2 regions of the Salinactinospora qingdaonensis genome follow, and region 1 is predicted to be linked to the other one. Evidence: riboswitches for the same ligand, from Rfam matches in the RefSeq annotation. Region 1 holds a riboswitch; the other holds the start of a gene.

Region 1 (8,857 bases):
TTGAAGTCAGTGCCCGGCCGTCCGATTCCATCGCTCTCGCCTTGCGCACCGGGGCCCCGATCTACGCGCGTGAGGACGTCGTCGACGAGGCCGGGGTGCCCATCCCCGACGAGCAGGAAGACGAGGTCGAGAAGTTCAGGGAGTTCCTGAACAACATCTCGCCCGAGGATTTCGGGCGTACCACCTGAGACCGAGACCGTGGCCATGGGTGGCGCATCCGGTGCCGCCCATGGCCACGCTTTCCGGGGGTTTCCGGCCGGTGCGCCAGCCCAGGGCTACCTAGGCGGTCGCCCATGGCCGACTTCTCCTGCCACGGTGCCACCACGTGCGCAGTGCCTTCCCGCGACTACGCGGCGCTGTAACAGGCGGGCGGGGCTACACCGGGCCGCGAACCGGTGGGGCAGGCCGCCCCTGCTGTGCTGTGCGGCCGGGAACCTGAGCGCGCTGTTCGCCGTGCCTCTAACCGGGCTCCGCCCCCGCGGCACCGGCGGTCGCTCGCGGGCGGGGCAAACGCTGCTCCCGCCCGCGGTCCCACCCCCCAATGGATGTGCCGCCGTGACCAGCTAAAAGAGTGGTGTGTCCGCGATTACCGGCCCGCTGCGGTGGTAGGAAACACCCATGGAAACCGCACGCGCTCCAAGCGCGATCCAACGCGCGGTTTCGCCCAAGCGTGGATGGCCGTCATGAGCCGAGGACGTGGGCCCGACCGGTGGGTCCCGACGGCAGTCGGTACCGCCCAGGACACCCGTGCGCGCCGGACGCGGCGCGGGCGTCGGCCGCCGACGTGCCAGATGTGTAACGCCAACGCCGTATGGCAGGGGAACAGCTTCCGCGACGCGCCGCGTGGTGTCGTTGACGCTGTACATCCCGCGGTCTTACCGTCTTTGTCGAACAAACCCGCGGTGCCCTCATCTCCCCTAGTCACACCGCCGCGGGTCGAGAAGCCGGAGGTTCGGCGTGGCGGTTACCAGCGGCAAGCAGCAAGCCTCCGACCACAGGCGATGGGCGATACGGCGAGCTGGAGAGCAGGGCCTGCTGTGTGAAGAGGACGTGGTGGCGCTGCCTATGGATGTCGGTTATCGGAGCCCCACGGCGTGTGCGGCGGCCGAGATCACCTACCGGCAGCTCGACTACTGGGCGCGGACCGGATTGGTAGAGCCCAGTGTCACCGCCGGTGAGGGCGCTGGTGAGCAGCGCCTCTACAGTTTCGGTGACATCCTGATCCTCAAAGTCGTCAAACGGTTACTCGACACCGGCATATCCCTCCAGCAGATCCGCACGGCTGTCGACCACCTACGGCAGCGACAAACCGCTGATCTCGCCCAGATCACCCTGATGAGCGACGGAGTCAGCGTCTACGAGTGCACGTCCTCTGAGGAGGTCGTTGACCTGATGCAAGGCGGTCAGGGCGTGTTCGGCATCGCCTTGGGCCACGTCTGGCGCGAGCTTGAAGGTTCACTCGCCGATGTCCCCAGTGAGGATGTTCCGCAATCGTCACTGTCGAGTGAGCCTCATCCGGCCGACGAGCTAGCGCGGCGTCGCCGCGAGCGCAAGACGGGGTAAGGAGCTTCTCGCCGCTGCGATGCCCCGCAGCGACCGGCCCGGCCGTGCTCACCCCATCGGGCGCGCCCACTGCCCCACACCGCCGGTCGTGTTCCTTGTCTCACCCCCGTGTCGGGCGTGGCGCAAAACCTGCTTCCCGCGCCACTGTGGCGGCTCTAGCCCAGCTCAGCTCTTCCAGGGCAGCCCGCATGCGCGCGGGTTTCCCGGCACCGAGTACCGTGCGAAGAGAGCACAGGGAACATGCGAGGAGCCTGACACTTTCATGTCAGATGCCTGGATGATGGCTGTCAATTCGGGTATGTCTGGTGTTCCCAACAAAAAGGACCGATAGCGAGCCGTTGATCCACACGGGAGAGACCCCTCACGGGGCGCCGACGGGGCAAACCTCCCCAGTAACCTCTCAGGCAAAAGGACCGTGTGGAGAGGCACTCTGGAGTAGCGGGCGGCATCCGCCTGCGGCGCCGCCGTCGTGCGCGACAGAGGGGGAGACCAGGGAGAAGCAGCCGGGATACCGGCTCAGCGACCAGGAGGTCTCCATGCCCGATCAGACAACGACACCGGCGTCTCCGCCGGAGACGACTCCAGCGGTCGACTTCGCTGACCGTCACATCGGCCCCGGCCCTGCCGAACGCACCGAGATGCTCAAGACCGTGGGCTACGGCACCACGGCTGAGCTGATGGCTGCCGCCGTTCCCGAGAGCATCCGTCCCGAGGGCACGGCATCGCTGCACCTTCCTGAGGCTGCTAGCGAGACGGAGACGCTGGCGCAATTGCGTGCGCTCGCTGGCCGTAATACCGTTCTCACCTCGATGATCGGTCAGGGCTACTACAACACCGTGACCCCGCCGGTCATCCTGCGCAACATTTTGGAAAACCCGGCCTGGTACACCGCCTACACCCCCTACCAGCCCGAGATCTCCCAAGGCCGCCTTGAGGCGCTCCTCAACTTCCAGACCATGGTCTCCGACCTGACCGGCCTGGCCGTCTCCGGCTCTTCGCTGCTGGATGAGGCCACCGCCGCAGCAGAGGCTATGACCCTGGCCCGCCGCTCCGTCAAGAGCAACAGCACCACCTTCCTCGTCGACGCCGACGTCTTCCCCCAAACACTGGCCGTCCTGCGCACCCGCGCCGAGCCGCTCGGTATCGACATCGTCGTCGCCGACCTCAGCGAGGGTCTCCCCGAGGGCGACATCTTCGGCGTGCTGATGCAGTACCCCGGCGCCAGCGGAGCCGTGCGCGACCCGAGTCCCGCCATCGAGCAGGCGCACCAGCACGGTGCTTTGGCCATCGTCGCCGCCGACATCCTGGGGTTGACGATGCTGCGCAGCCCCGGCGACCTGGGTGCCGACATCGCGGTGGGCTCCACGCAGCGCTTCGGCGTGCCCATGGGCTTCGGTGGCCCCCATGCCGGCTACATGGCCGTGCGCGAGGGGCTGCAACGCCAACTTCCCGGCCGTTTGGTGGGAGTGTCGGTCGACAGCGCGGGCCGTCCCGCCTACCGGCTCGCCCTGCAAACCCGGGAACAGCACATCCGCCGCGAGAAGGCCACCAGTAACATCTGCACCGCCCAGGTGCTGCTGGCCGTGATGGCCGGCATGTACGCGGTCTACCATGGGCCCTACGGCCTGCGCGCCATCGCCGAGCGTGTCCACGGCCACGCCACTGCGCTGGCTCAAGGGCTGCGCTCCCTGGGCCTGTCCACCGTCAGTGACACCTTTTTCGACACGGTGCGCGTGCGGGTGCCCGGGCGCGCCGCCGCCTGTGTCGAGGCGGCCCGCTCGTTGGGGGTGAATCTGCTGCGGGTCGACGACGACACCGTCGGCATCTCCTGCGACGAAACGACCACCCGCGAGCACATTGGCCTGGTCCTGCGGGCTTTCGGTGGCTCTGCCGAGCCCACCGAAGAGCCGGCGGCTGGCTCGGCGCTGCCTGAGGTGCTGCGCCGCCAGGTCGACTACCTCACTCACCCCGTGTTCACCTCCCACCGCAGCGAGACCTCGCTGCTGCGCTACATGCGCCGGCTGGCCGACGTCGACTTGGCGCTGGACCGCACGATGATCCCGCTGGGCTCGTGCACCATGAAGCTCAACGCCACCGCCGAAATGGAGCCCATCACCTGGCCCGAGTTCGCCGACCTGCACCCCTTCGCCCCGCTGGACCAGGCCAACGGGACGGTTGCGCTCATCCGCGAACTGGAGACCTGGCTGGCCGAACTCACCGGCTACGATGCGGTGTCACTGCAACCCAACGCCGGCTCGCAGGGCGAGCTGTCCGGGCTGCTGGCGATCCGCGGCTACCACCGCGACCGCGGCGACGACCAGCGCGACGTGTGCCTCATCCCTGGCTCGGCCCACGGCACCAACGCCGCCAGCGCGGTCATGGCCGGCATGCGGGTGCGCGTTGTCGCCACCGGCGAGGGCGGCGACATCGACCTCGACGACCTGCGCGCCAAGATCGAGCAGCACCGCGACACCCTCGCCGCGCTCATGGTCACCTACCCCTCCACTAACGGCGTCTACGAGGACACCATCACCGAGGTGTGCCAGATGGTCCACGACGCCGGAGGTCAGGTCTACGTCGACGGGGCCAACCTCAACGCCCTGCTGGGCTGGGCCAAGCTCGGCGAGTTCGGCGCCGACGTCAGCCACCTCAACCTGCACAAGACGTTTTGCATCCCGCACGGTGGCGGGGGACCCGGCGTGGGGCCGGTCGCGGCGCGCGCCCACCTGGCGGGCTTTTTGCCCAACCACCCCAGCCAGCCCGAGGCCGGCCCCCACACCGGGGTCGGGCCGGTCGCGGCGGCGCCCTTCGGCTCCGCCGGCATCCTGCCGATCTCGTGGGCCTACATCCGCATGATGGGGGAGCAGGGGCTGCGCGACGCCACCGAGTTGGCTGTGCTTAACGCCAACTACATCGCCACCCGGCTGGCGCCCTACTATCCGGTGCTCTACACCGGCTCCCACGGCCTGGTGGCCCACGAGTGCATCCTCGACATCCGCGAGCTGGCCAAGCGCACTGGTATCAGCAACGAGGACATCGCCAAGCGGCTCATCGACTACGGGCTGCACGCGCCGACCATGTCCTTCCCGGTGCCCGGCACGCTCATGGTCGAGCCCACCGAGAGTGAGGACCTGGCCGAGATCGACCGTTTCATCGAGGCGATGATCGCTATCCGCGGCGAGATCGACCGGGTCGCCGACGGCACCTACGACCGCGAGGACAACCCGCTGCGCAATGCCCCCCACACGGCTGAGGCGCTGACCGCCGACGACTGGAAGCACTCCTACAGTCGTAGCGAGGCCGGTTACCCGGTGTCCAGTCTGCTGCTGACCAAGTACTGGTCGCCGGTGGGGCGCATCGACCAGGCGTACGGCGACCGCCACCTGGTGTGCGCCTGCCCGCCGCCGGAGGCCTTCGGCGAGTAGGGCGCTGGTGGTTGACGTGGTCGATCGGCGACGCCGCCTCCGGTGCGGGAGGCCGGCGTCGCTGCCGGTCGGTAGGGTCGAATGAGGGAATCAGGCCAGTTGTCGTCGGCTCATGACAAGGGGTGATGGTCAGTGTCTGAACGTGAGGAGCCGCAGATGACGATGCTCGCCCCTGAGCCAGTGCGGGATGGTGACGCTTCCAAGCACTCGCGCGAAGACGTCGCCGAGCAGTCGAAGGAGCTGTTCGCGATGTTGGACAGCCTTCCTGAGAGCAAGCGCTGGCGGGCCGAGAGCCTGGACGGAGAGACCATCATCTTGTCGCCTACCCCTATCGGGCTGCACGGACGTAATGTTCGCGAGTTGCAGCGCCAGTTCACCCCCCATATGCCAGAGGGGATCGACTACGAGACCCAACTGGAGATCCGGATGCCGGACTCCGGGAGAAGCGTGATCCCGGATTTTTTCCTGGCAGCGGAAGGGGCTCTGGAAACCGAGGAAAGTTGGGTCCTCCCAGACGACGTGTTGCTGGCAGCCGAAGTGGTCTCGCGGGGGAGCGCTCAACGCGACCGAGAGGACAAGCGCCGGGTCTACGCAACCGCGGGGATCGCCGTCTATCTGCTGGTCGATCCATTGCAGCAGCGTACAACGGTTTTCGCTGGCCCCAAGGGTGACGACTACCAGGACTCGGTGAGTCTGCGCTTCGGTGCTGAGATTTCCATCCCCGAGCCGTTCGAGTTCGGGCTGGAGACCAAGGGTTTCCACGCCTACTAGGCGGCGCCGGGTCTGTACAGCGGCTCGGCTCTGGGCCGGTTCCGTCCCGGAGCCGAGCCGTTTCGTCGCGCTCTCGATCCGTTGGCGGCCCGGCGCCGTGTACCCCTTTAATAATCTACATCGTAAAGGTGATGGGTGTGGTTAACGCTTCGCGTCCCCAGGGGGTGCCGCACCCTCACAGCACAACGCACCGGCTAACCTCCGAAGGAAGGCACCCGTGCGGGGCCGGCGGCACAGGCGCGACGGTCCCCCTCCCTGTTCGGAAAGTGGCCCCCTCATGACCGCGACACACGACGACCACGCCTTTGACGCCCCCGACTTCGCCAGCCTGTGCGACCAGGCGCGCGACCTGGCCGAAAGCGGGCACCTCACCCGTGCGGCCCAGGTCTATGAGCAGGTCGTCGACGCCGGCGCCCCCGAACGCTACCGGGCCCAAGCCGCCCTGGGGTTGGCGGTGGTGCGCCACGACATGGGCGAGATCGACGCCGCGCGCCGGGCCGACCTCCTCGCCGTCGAGACCGCCCACCCCGAGTACGCCGCCCGAGCCGCCTACCATCTCGCCGTCTCCTACGAGAGCACCGGGGAACTCGGCCACGCCGAGGAGGCGTGGTCGCGCGTGCTCGACCTGGGCAACGAGCGCTACACGCCGGCGGCTCACCACGGTTTGGCCCGGATGGCCGAGGAGCAGGCCGCGCCGGGACGGGCGCGCGAGCACTGGCAGCAGGCGCTGGCCGGGGGCGCCGCGGGAACAGAGGCCGCAGTGACCGCGGCGGCGCGCGACTACGCCGAGCGGTTGTTGGCTCGGGGCGAGTCCGCCACCGCCGAGGAGGTCATCCAGCAGGGGTTGGCCGCGCGCGACGACGCGGGGCTGCGGCTGCTGCTCGGGGCGGTCCACGTCGAGCACGCGATCGGCGCGTTCAGTTCGGTGGTCGCTGAGGCCAACGCCGAGACCGAGCCCGAGTCGCAGCCGGCTGTGCCGGCTGCGACCACCGCTACGGCCGTCGAACTCCTCGCCCGGCTGCTGGCCGTGCGGGGCGATGCCACCGGCGCCGCCGAGGTCTGGGAGGGCGGTCTTGACCAGCCCGCCGAGGTGGCCGCCGAGGTGCGGGCCCGGTTGCGCCGTGGGTTTTTGCAGCCCGATCCCGAGGAAGTTGTCGAGGGCGGTGAGGAACAGTCGTGGTGGGAGCCCTATGTGGAGGCGGCGGTGCTCCAGGACAGTGCGCCGATGCTGACCGGTGAGCTGTTCGTGGCGCTGAGTCGGATGTATGCCACGCTGGCCGCGCCGCTGGCCGCCGAGGAGTACCGCAGCGGGCAGTTGCGCGAGGCACTCGAGGAGGCGGTGCTGCTGCCAGGCCAGTACGTGTGGGGCCGGGACCTCTACGACGACTTCCGCGATCGGCTGCGTCGTGCCGCCGGCAGTGCCACCCACGTGCTGCCCGAGGGGTGGCCCTACGCTCGCTGACCTCGCCGCGCCTCGGCACGTGGGGCACGGCCGGCGGGGGCGGTGGGCGGCCGCTCGCCGCCGGCCGTGCCCCACGTGCGGCAGGGTCGCATTTCGTGCCGCCTCTCCCACGTTGTGTTTTCCCCGCGAATACGTGGTACCGGCGTATTTTTTCGAGGTCGCCATAGTGTCGTGGCAGGCTCGGTTTTAGGGCGAACGGTGGTCGGAGTGGACGTGGGCGGCTATGTTAGGGTCCCCCTATGGGGGCTCTCGGGAAGAAATTCTGGAAAACTTTTGGAATTTCCGTTGTCAGTTCGCTTCTGGTGTTCTGTCTCGTCGTTTTTTGTCTGGTGGTGATGGTTCCCACCGACGAGCCCCGCGGAGACGTGCAGAGTTTGAGCTTTGACGAGCTGACGGCGGCGGAAAATCTACCTGAGGTGGAGTATTACTCCGCGCGTGACGACGCGGAGTTGCCGTATCGGCATTATCCGTCGAGCGCGGATATCGCGATCGTTTTGTTGCATGGCTCGGCCTACCACAGCAGCTATCTGGCTCCGTTGGCGAGCTATCTGGCGCGTAACGGTGTCGCCGAGGTCTACACTCCCGACCTTCGCGGCCATGGGCCACACGCTGAGAACAGGGGCGACGTCGCCCACGTCGGCCAACTCGAAGACGATATTGCCGATTTCGCGGATTTCTTGCGGCGCACGACCGACCCTTCCGCGCTGCTGTTGGGCGGCCACTCCAGCGGCGGAGGAACAGCGATTCGTTTCGCTGGAAACGACGGCACGAAACCGCGTTTCGACGGCTACGTGCTGCTGGCGCCCTATATCCACCACACCGCCGCCACCTACCGCGACAGTGAGTGGACCAACGTCAACGTGGCCCGTATGGCCGGCCTTGGCATGCTCAACAGCGTGGGGATCACCGCTTTCAACCACGAGCGCGTCATATCGTTCAACATGCCCGAGTCCTACCGCGACGGTACCGAGACGCTGGGCTACAGCTACCGCCTCCAGAGGTCGATGCACCCCAGGGACGACTACCACAGCGACATCAGCGGCCTTCCCGCCGAGACGTTGGTCGTCGTCGGCGAGCAGGATGAGACGTTCACGGCCGAAGCCTACGAGCCGCTTTTCGCGCGCCACAGCGAGGCCACGGTGCGCACGGTCGGCGGCGTCTCGCACTTCGGTGTCGTGCGCGAGCCCAGCGCCCAGCAGGTCGTCGCCGAGTGGGTCACCTCCGTTGCCGGCTCGCCGCGGCCCTGAGGCCACGCGCCACATGACAGAGCCTGGCTAGGGTGGGGTCATGGAGCGCACGGAGATCGACACCCCCCGTGGGGTGGCATGGGCCGACATCGTCGAGGGCGGCAGCCCCGCCCGCTGGCTGCTGGCCATCACCCATGGCGCCGGCGGGGGCGTGGAGGCGGTCGACATCGCGGCCGTGAGCGAGGCGGTCGTTGCGGCCGGAGGTGCGGTCGCGCGTATCACGCAGCCCTACCGGGTGGCCGGACGCACGATGCCGGGCTCGGCCACCGCGGCCCAAGACGAAGCGTGGGTGGCTGTCGTGGAGCACCTGTGCGCCCAGGAGCGTTTCGCCGCCGTGCCGCTGGTGGTGGGCGGGCGTAGCAACGGGGCGCGGGTGGCCTGTCGCACGG
Region 2 (8,857 bases), on a different contig from region 1:
GTCTCGTTGAACCAACGCCATTCGGTGCGGCCGGGGCCTCGTGTGTCGATGTGGTCGGTGAGCCCGGTGAATCGGGCGAACGCCGCGGAGAAAATCTCGAAACCGATGTCGTCGACGTCCAGCAGGGTTTTGTCGATATCCCACAGCACCAGCCGCTTACCCACGTATACCCCTTTCGAATACCGGTGTGCCTGTCACGCTATCCCACCCCCAGCGGGTTCCCAATTGTATTGATAGGAAATTCACCGGCCGTGGGCCGGAGCTCGCCGCGGGGGAGGCCACCATGAGGCGCATGGCTATGAGGATAGGCTTTCCTGTATGTCGCATCGTGCAACCGGTAGAGCCTCCTCCTTCACCGGCCATCCGCTGGCCGGCGTGGTGCGCTGGGTCAACGAGCGCGAACTCCACGTCAAAGTCCGGCTGCTCGCCACCGACGCCCCCGAGCCGCACGGCCAGGAGTGGGTGCGGGCCGACCGCGCCCCCCAGCGCGTACCGGAACTGATCGAACTACTGCGTTCGGCCGCCTGCCAGGGACACCAAGTGTCGGCGGCGGCCGTGCTCGCGGCCAACCTCGGCCGGTACGTCTTCGGGTTCGCCGCTGCCACCGCCTACCTGACGGGGCGGGCTCCCGGGCTCTCGGCGCCGCGGGTGTGGCTGAGGTTCAGCCCTTCCGGCGGGATCGATGAGCTCGCGCTGCGTCCAGCGGCCACTGCGGTGCTGCACAGCGACCCCATGGCCCAGTTCTCCGGGACGGTCGTCGTCGACGACGAGGCCGCGCTGGATCACTGGTTCATCCGGTCGGCGGTGACCACGCTCACCCCGATCCTGGCGGCGGTGCGCGACTACACGCGATTCGGGACCCGACCGCAGTGGAGTATGGCCGCCGACTCACTGTACTGGGCGCTGCTGCTGGCTTCCGACGAGGTTGGCCGGGACCAGTGGGCGGCGTGGGACCGGGCCACGCGCATGGTGGGCTACATCAACTGCGGCAAGCACCGGGTGACCCCACGGCAGCGCGCTTTCCCCCTCACCCTTGCGAGACGTCCCCCCGAGCGCCCCGAACGCCTCTTCCTGGTGCGGGGCGGTTGCTGCTTCTACTACAAGTACGCCGAGACCATGTGCGCCTCTTGTCCGCTGTCCAGCGACGAGGATCGGGAACGGCTGCTGCGCGGCCACTTCGAGTTGTCTGCGCGTAGCTGAAGGCGGCGGGCGCGGGCCATGGCCCCTGCCAGGGCCCGCGCCCCTCGAAAGGGTGGATCGTCCAGCTCAGCGCAGCCCGGGGTAGAGCGGGTGCTTCGCCACGAGCGCTTGGACCCGGTCGCTGAGCGCCGCGGCGTCGAAGTCGGGCTTGAGCGCATTGGCGATGATGTCGGCGACCTCGGCGAAGTCATCCTCGTCGAAGCCGCGCGTGGCCAGGGCCGGCGTGCCCACGCGCAACCCCGAGGTGACCATCGGTGGACGGGGGTCGTTGGGCACCGCGTTGCGGTTGACCGTGATACCGATATCGTGCAGGCGATCTTCGGCCTGTTGCCCGTCGAGTTCGGACTCGCGCAGGTCGACGAGGACCAGGTGTACGTCGGTACCCCCGCTGAGGACGTTCACCCCCACCTCGACAGCGTCGGAGCGGGTGAGCCGTTCGGCCACAAGCCGCGCCCCCGCCACGGTCCGGCGCTGCCGGTCGGCGAACTCCTCGCCGGCCGCCATCTTCAACGCCACCGCCTTGCCGGCGATGACGTGCTCCAGCGGTCCGCCCTGCATGCCGGGAAACACCGCCGAGTTGATCTTCTTGCCGTACTCTTCCTTCGCCAGGATCAGCCCGCCGCGGGGGCCACCCAACGTCTTGTGCGTGGTGGTGGTGACCACGTCGGCGTAAGGCACCGGGTTGGGGTGCAGGCCGGTGGCCACGAGACCGGCGAAGTGGGCCATGTCGACCATCAACAATGCCCCGACCTGGTCGGCGATGGCACGGAACCGCTCGAAGTCCAGGGTGCGGGGGTAGGCTGACCAGCCCGCGATGATCATCTTGGGCTGGTGCTCTTTGGCCAACGCCTCGATCTCGTTGTAGTCCAGCGTGCCGTCGGACTCGCGGACGTGGTAGGCCACCGGGTTGAGGATCTTCCCGGAGTAGTTGAGCTTCATGCCGTGGGTGAGGTGCCCGCCGTGGGCCAGGTCCAGGCCCAGGATCGTGTCACCCGGCTTGAGAAGCGAGAAGTAGACCGCGGTGTTGGCTTGGGCACCCGAGTGCGGCTGGACGTTGGCGTGCTCGGCCCCGAACAGTGATTTGGCGCGGTCGATGGCCAGTTGCTCGATGACGTCGACGTGCTCGCAACCGCCGTAGTAGCGCTTGCCGGGGTAGCCTTCGGCGTACTTGTTGGTCAGCACCGTGCCTTGGGCTTCAAGGACGGCCTGCGGCGCGAAGTTCTCGGACGCGATCATCTCCAGCGTGTCGCGCTGGCGCCCCAGTTCTGCCTCGACAGCGGCTGCAACCTCCGGATCCAGTTCGTGCAGCGACTGATTCAGGGGCTTACTCTCGGCGGTCATAGGATCAACCTTCGCCTTCAGTCAGTTGTGTGTACTGTTCCGGGGTAAGTAGACCGGTCGGGTCATCTGTGAGCTCAACCTTGAACAGCCATCCCTGGCCGTAGGGGTCACTGCCGATGATCTCCGGGTCATCGTCGGCGACCCGGTTGACCTCGACGACCTCTCCGTTCACGGGCGAGTAGATATCGCTGACCGACTTGGTGGATTCGACCTCACCGCAGGGCTCGCCCGCGGTGACGGTGGCACCGACTTCAGGCGCCTCAAGGTAGACGATGTCACCCAGGGATTCGGCCGCGTAGGCCGTGATACCGATGGTGGCGACGCCCTCGTTGACGGACACCCACTCGTGCTCGTTCGTGTAACCCAGCTCCGCGGGAACGCTCACTTCAACTCTCCAGGAGGTCTTTATTATCCAGCACGGCCCCGCGCGGGCGCGCGGGACCCAGACCGTCGGTGCCGCCTGTGGGGCGTGACCGCGAGGTCTTGATCCGTACCATGCCCCTTCAGGTCAGCGCTCTCGCTTATAGAAGGGAAGCGACACTACATCAACGGCTTCCGGCCGGCCTCGCACGTCCACGGCGAAGGCCCCCGTGCTCGTGTCGACGTCACTGTCGATGTAGGCCACCGCGATGGGGCGGCTAAGGGTCGGCGAGGGGGCCCCACTGGTGACGACACCGACCCGCTGATCGTCGCGCATGACCGCATACCCCTGCCGGGGAACGCGCCGACCATGCCCGACTAGACCCACCAATGTCTGACGGGGCCCCTGCTCAGCGCGTTTGGCCAGCGCCGACCGACCTACGAAGTCTCCGGGTTTGCCGAGTTTGACGACCCGGCCCAGTCCGGCCTCGAACGGGGTCACCTCAGTGCTCAACTCGTTGCCGTACAGCGGCATACCCGCTTCCAGGCGCAGCGTGTCCCGCGCCGACAGGCCGGCGGGAAGCACTCCGTGGGACTGGCCGGCTTCGACGAGCGCATCCCAGACGGCCGGTGCGTTCTCGCCTGGGCGGATGAAGATCTCGAAACCGTCCTCGCCGGTGTAGCCGGTACGGGCCAGCAGCACCGGGTAGCCGGCCACCGTCTGCCGGTAGCCGGCGTAGTATTTGATCGTCGTCAGATCCGCGTCGGTCAGCGGTGCGAGAAGCTGCGCCGCCTCCGGCCCTTGCAGGGCGATCAGCGCGTATTCGTCCGAGAGGTCGTTGACCTTGGTGTCAAAGCCGGCAGCGCGTTCGGTCAGGGCCGCGGCGACGGTCTCGCGGTTGGCGGCGTTTGCCACCACCAGGTATTCATCGTCGGCCAGCCGGTAGACGATGATGTCGTCGAGGACGCCGCCTTCGCTGTTGGTGAGCATGGTGTAGCGAGCGCGCCCCACCGTAACGGCCGAGAGGTGTCCCACGAGCGCATAGTCGAGGAACTGCGCCGCCTGCGGGCCGGTAACGTGAATCTCACCCATGTGTGAGAGGTCGAACAAGCCGGCTTTTTCGCGCACGGCCCGGTGTTCGGCGGTTTCGCTGCTGTAGCGCAGCGGCATGGACCAGCCGGCGAAATCGACAAGGGTAGCGCCCAAGCGTTCGTGGACCCCATGCAGCGGGGTCGGGCGGGCGCTGGTGGCGGACTCCGTCATAGGCACTCCCGAGAGGATGGACGTCGAGATTACGAGGGCTGCCCCGGCGAACCAACCGAAAACTCGACAGTTTCGGTCGCCTCGGCCGGCCCAACCAACGCCGACACTGTCATCCTCCCCCTCTGTCATGGTGCCTGAGAGCTTCGCCACCCCGCGGGGAGGCTTGCACCTTCGGCGAGGAGCGGTAGCCCCTGCTTTCCAGAGTGGTCTCACCCGCGCGGTCCGCTACGCCTGAGAGGTTCTCTGGGGAGGGAATTGCTCCTTCGGCGGCCCGGACTGGCTGCCCGGACACTCTCCCGTGCGGGGTCGGTGACGCGCTTCAGACTAGCAGTGCGCCCCCGCCCGCCCCAGAGGCGCCCTGGTGCGAGACGGGGGTATCCGCCCTATTAACCTGCCGTGACGTGGGAAAACGTCCCTGTCTTGGGGGTCGGCTCAGGGGTGACAGTGCCGGGGCGTGAGCCCCGTTGTCGCCCCCTCCTCGCGTGGGGCGTGATCAGTGTCACGCCTTTGGGGAGTGCTGGGCCGCGGTACTGCCGGCAGCCAACAACTGGTCAAGAACAGGGGGCAGCCACGCCGCGCTCGGCGCTCACCGCCGCCAGCTAGGACCGGCAGCGACGCGCCGAGGCAACGTGACCGGCGCTGGGCGCGCTCAGTCGGCGAGCTTGCGGCGCGTGCGTACCGACTCGGCCAAGTCGGCGAGGACACTTTCGGTGACCTCCCAGCTCATACACTTGTCGGTGATGCTTTGGCCATAGGTCAAGTCGGTGGGGTCGGCCAACTTCTGGTTGCCCTCGACCAGGAAGCTTTCCAGCATCACCCCGACGATGTCGTTTTGGCCGGCGGCGATTTGGGCGCCGATGGTTTCGGCCACACCGGGCTGGCGCCGGTGATCCTTGCCGCTGTTGGCGTGGCTGGCGTCGATCATCAGCCGGCGCGGCAGGCCGGCGTTGCCGATCACCTCCAGCGCGGTGTTGACGCTGTCGACGTCGAAGTTGGGGCCCGACCGTCCCCCGCGCAAAATGACATGGCAGTCGGGGTTACCGGAGGTGTTGACGACCGCGCCGTAGCCGTTGGGGTCCACCCCGAAGAACGTGTGGGAGGCTCCCGCGGCCGAGCAGGCGTCGACTGCGACCTGCACATCTCCGTCGGTGCCGTTCTTGAATCCCACCGGCATGCTCAGCCCACTGCTGAGTTGGCGGTGAACTTGGCTCTCGGTCGTACGGGCACCGATTGCGCCCCAACTGACGGCGTCGGCGATGTACTGGGGGGTGATGGGGTCGAGGAACTCCGTGCCGCAGGGGACACCGAGCGAGCCGATGTCGAGGAGGAGTTTGCGTGCTGTGCGTAGCCCGCGGTGCACGTCGAAGCTGTCGTTGAGGCCGGGATCGTTGATCAGGCCCTTCCAGCCCAGCGTGGTGCGGGGCTTTTCAAAGTAGACCCGCATGACCACGCACAAAGCGTCGTCGACGGCGGGCATGTACGCCTTGAGTCGGCGGGCGTAATCCAGCGCTGAGACGGGGTCGTGCACCGAACAGGGGCCCACGATGACGACGAGGCGGTCGTCGTCGGCGTCGAGCACGCGCTTGACCTCGGTGCGCGCCTCTTCTACAAGTGCGGTGCGTTCCGGCCCCATCGGCAGCTCCGCGAGGAGGTCCTCGGGAGCGATGAGTGGGCTGTAGCTGACGACACGAGTGTCGTTGGTGGTCGGCATGTCTTCCTTTTCCCTATCCCCGGTAAACCCATCTGCACCCTAACGCGCTGGTTGGTTGCCGAGGCCGGCCCCCTGGGGCGGTGTGGCCGGCGCTCATCCCCATCGGCCGTCTCCACGCAACGCGCGGGTTAGTCCTTGTCGTCGGTGCTCGTGTGAATCCATCGCCGCCGTGGCACGGCTCGCCGCGGAGGCTCTGAGTGGCGGCCATGGCCATCGGGCCCTCTGTGTGAGATGCGTCGCCCCGCGGCTGTGGGGCCCTCCCCCTGAGGCGGCGCACTCGGGCCATAGCGGTGGTGAGGGTGGTTGGTTCCAGTGCGACAGCGCCTCACCGGCGGTAGCGGATGGCGCTTCGCCAGCCTGGCTCGACATGACCCTCCACGTCCGCGGCGCTGTGACAGGGTTCACTGTAGCCGAGTGTGTCGTATGCGGTTATTAACCGTTGCGACGGGCGCCATTCGCCCTGGCGAGTCGCTGCCGCGCGGATTTCGATAACGGGACGGATACGGTGCTGATGTGGCCATTCGCACCGGTCGGCGCGGCAGGGCGGCGGAGTCTAGGATGACTCAAATGGATGAGTTGCGCGGCGATTGTGGCTCATGGTGTGCGGTCGGCACAGCAGCCCCGATCGAAGGTCGCGCGGCGCGGCGGTCTCGCAGCATCGGTCGGTGGTTTCGCGCGTGGCAACAGCGCCGCGGGCCCGCAGCGCGTCCCTGGGGGTGCCTCTCCGTTGGCTATGACCCGAGCCACTACGCCCGTCGATCGTCGGGCGGGAGGTGTGTCCCCACCCCGTGGAGTAGATGCGGTCGGAACCGTCCACACCGGCGGCATCTGCCACATAGCCGTGAACTCGATCCAACGCGCGATGGGCACTGATCACCGTCGAGAGTTACCGGGCCCGCGTACTGGCCGTTGAGCTAGTTGCCACGTCTGCCTGGGTCCCACTTTCGGCGCGGTCACCGTCGCTCGGCCTCCTGCACGACCGTCAGCCTCGTTGACAAAAGAAGGGCGCTCCTCTCATGCGCACGCTGTATCCGCCCATCGAGCCCTATGACAGCGGAACGCTCGATGTCGGTGATGGGCACGGCATCTACTGGGAGCTGTGCGGGAACCCGGCGGGAAAGCCCGTAGTGTTCCTCCATGGTGGCCCGGGCGCCGGCTGTACTCCCGACCACCGCCGGCTGTTCGACCCCCAGCGCTACCGGATTTTGCTGTTCGACCAGCGCAACTGCGGCCGGAGCACCCCTCACGCCAGTCGCATGGACACCGAGCTGCACACCAACACCACCTGGCACCTCGTCGAGGACATCGAGCGGCTGCGCAAGATGGTCGGTGTCAGTAAATGGCAGGTGTTCGGAGGTTCCTGGGGCAGTGCATTGGCGTTGGCCTACGCCGAGGAGCACCCCGAGCGTGTCAGCGAGCTCGTGCTCCGGGGGATCTTCACCCTACGTAACCAGGAATTGCTCTGGTTCTACCAGAGTGGGGCTTCCTTCCTCTTCCCCGACCTATGGGAGTCCTACCTCGCTCCCATCCCCGAGGACGAGCGCGACGACCTCATCGGAGCCTACGCCAAACGGCTCAGCTCGCCCGACCCCGAGGTTCGGCTGCGGGCAGCCCAGGCGTGGAGCGTGTGGGAGGGCTCCACCATCAAGCTGCTGCCCGACGAGAAGCTCCGCGCCGTCCATGCCGAGCCCTCCTACGCGCTGGCCTTCGCGCGTATCGAGAACCACTACTTTCTCCACGGCGGGTTCTTCACGCCGGGCCAGCTCATCGAGAACGCCGGGAAGCTGCGCTCCACCCCCGGCGTCATCGTCCAGGGCCGCTACGACGTGTGCACGCCGGCCACGACCGCTTTCGACCTGCACCGCGCCTGGCCGGAGGCGGAGTTCTTGCTTGTCGATGACGCCGGGCACGCTTTCGACGAGCCCGGCATCCTGCACCACCTCATCGAGGCCACCGACAGTTTCGCCTTCGGATGAGCCGGGCCGGCGGTGGTCATCTCGCTGTCGCGGGGTGACCACCGCGCTCTCGCGGCGTGGTTCGGCACGGGTCAGCCCGCGGCAGCCGCCAGCGCTTCATCCCACGTCGTCTCGGCGGCCAGCAGGGGGCGGTACCGCATAACTTTGGGGGTAGAGCGCAGGCCGAGCACCCCCACGAGGCGTCCCGCGCGGCCCAAAAACGCGACGAACTTGCGGCTTTCGGGGGAACCGTGGACGAATTCCACCTCGTCGGCTGGCGCCGCCTGCCCCAGGAGTTGGACTTTCCCGCCATACTGGTCGGACCAGAAGTAGGGGACCGGGGTGTATTCCCGCTTGCTGCCCGCACCGGCTAGCAGGTTGTGGGCGGCCACCTCCGCCTGCTCGCTGGCGTTGGTCCAGTGCTCCAGTCGTAGGCGCCCGCCATAGCGCGGGTGCGGCCAACTGGCGATGTCGCCTGCGGCGAACACACCGGGCAGTGAGGTCTCGCAGTGGGCGTTGCACTGCACCCCGCCCAGGTCGGGGTCGAGTCGCACCCCCGAGTCGGCCAGCCAGTCGGTGTTGAGCTCCACCCCTAGACCAGCCACCACCAGGGGAGCTGTCACGGTGCTGCCGTCGGACAGCCGGAGGCGCTCCACCCGGTTGTGGCCGGGGCCGGAGTCGAACCCCACCACGCCGGCCCCCAGTCGGAGGTCCACCCCGTTGTCGCGGTGCAGTTCGGTCAGCACCGTCCCCACCCGCGGATCGATCGCCCGCGTCATCGGCGTGGAAGCCGCCTCGATGAGGGCCACTTCCAGGCCGAGCGTGCGCGCGCTCGCCGCAACCTCGGCGCCGATGAAACCGGCACCGATCACCGCGATCCGGTCGACGCCGGCCATGGCCTCGCGCAGTTCTTTGGCGTCGTCGAGCGTGCGCAACACGTGCACCCCGGCCAGCTCGGTCGCGGGGGCACGCGCTCTGGCGCCGCTGGCGATCACAATGCCGTCACAGGTCAGCGCGGCGCCGTCG

Evidence for each region. Region 1 has a riboswitch for glycine ahead of gcvP (aminomethyl-transferring glycine dehydrogenase). Riboswitches for the same ligand answer to the same signal wherever they lie in the genome.
Region 2: it holds a riboswitch for glycine, as region 1 does, so the genes downstream of both, gcvT (glycine cleavage system aminomethyltransferase GcvT) here and gcvP (aminomethyl-transferring glycine dehydrogenase) in region 1, are expected to answer to the same signal.

The regions. Positions count from the first base shown of each region.
Region 1 is NZ_BAABDD010000007.1:172,096-180,952, forward strand. It holds gene ABD848_RS09935 (bifunctional nuclease family protein) at 1-188, shown strand, start outside; gene ABD848_RS09940 (MerR family transcriptional regulator) at 958-1,563, shown strand; glycine riboswitch at 1,902-1,989, shown strand; gene gcvP (aminomethyl-transferring glycine dehydrogenase) at 2,100-4,988, shown strand; gene ABD848_RS09950 (Uma2 family endonuclease) at 5,121-5,759, shown strand; gene ABD848_RS09955 (hypothetical protein) at 6,037-7,221, shown strand; gene ABD848_RS09960 (alpha/beta hydrolase) at 7,596-8,468, shown strand; gene ABD848_RS09965 (alpha/beta hydrolase family protein) at 8,509-8,857, shown strand, end outside.
Region 2 is NZ_BAABDD010000039.1:13,864-22,720, forward strand. It holds gene ABD848_RS22775 (haloacid dehalogenase-like hydrolase) at 1-164, opposite strand, end outside; gene ABD848_RS22780 ((2Fe-2S)-binding protein) at 319-1,200, shown strand; gene ABD848_RS22785 (serine hydroxymethyltransferase) at 1,267-2,541, opposite strand; gene gcvH (glycine cleavage system protein GcvH) at 2,546-2,926, opposite strand; gene gcvT (glycine cleavage system aminomethyltransferase GcvT) at 3,050-4,165, opposite strand; glycine riboswitch at 4,278-4,377, opposite strand; gene ABD848_RS22800 (3-deoxy-7-phosphoheptulonate synthase) at 4,815-5,876, opposite strand; gene pip (prolyl aminopeptidase) at 6,893-7,852, shown strand; gene ABD848_RS22810 (NAD(P)/FAD-dependent oxidoreductase) at 7,924-8,857, opposite strand, start outside.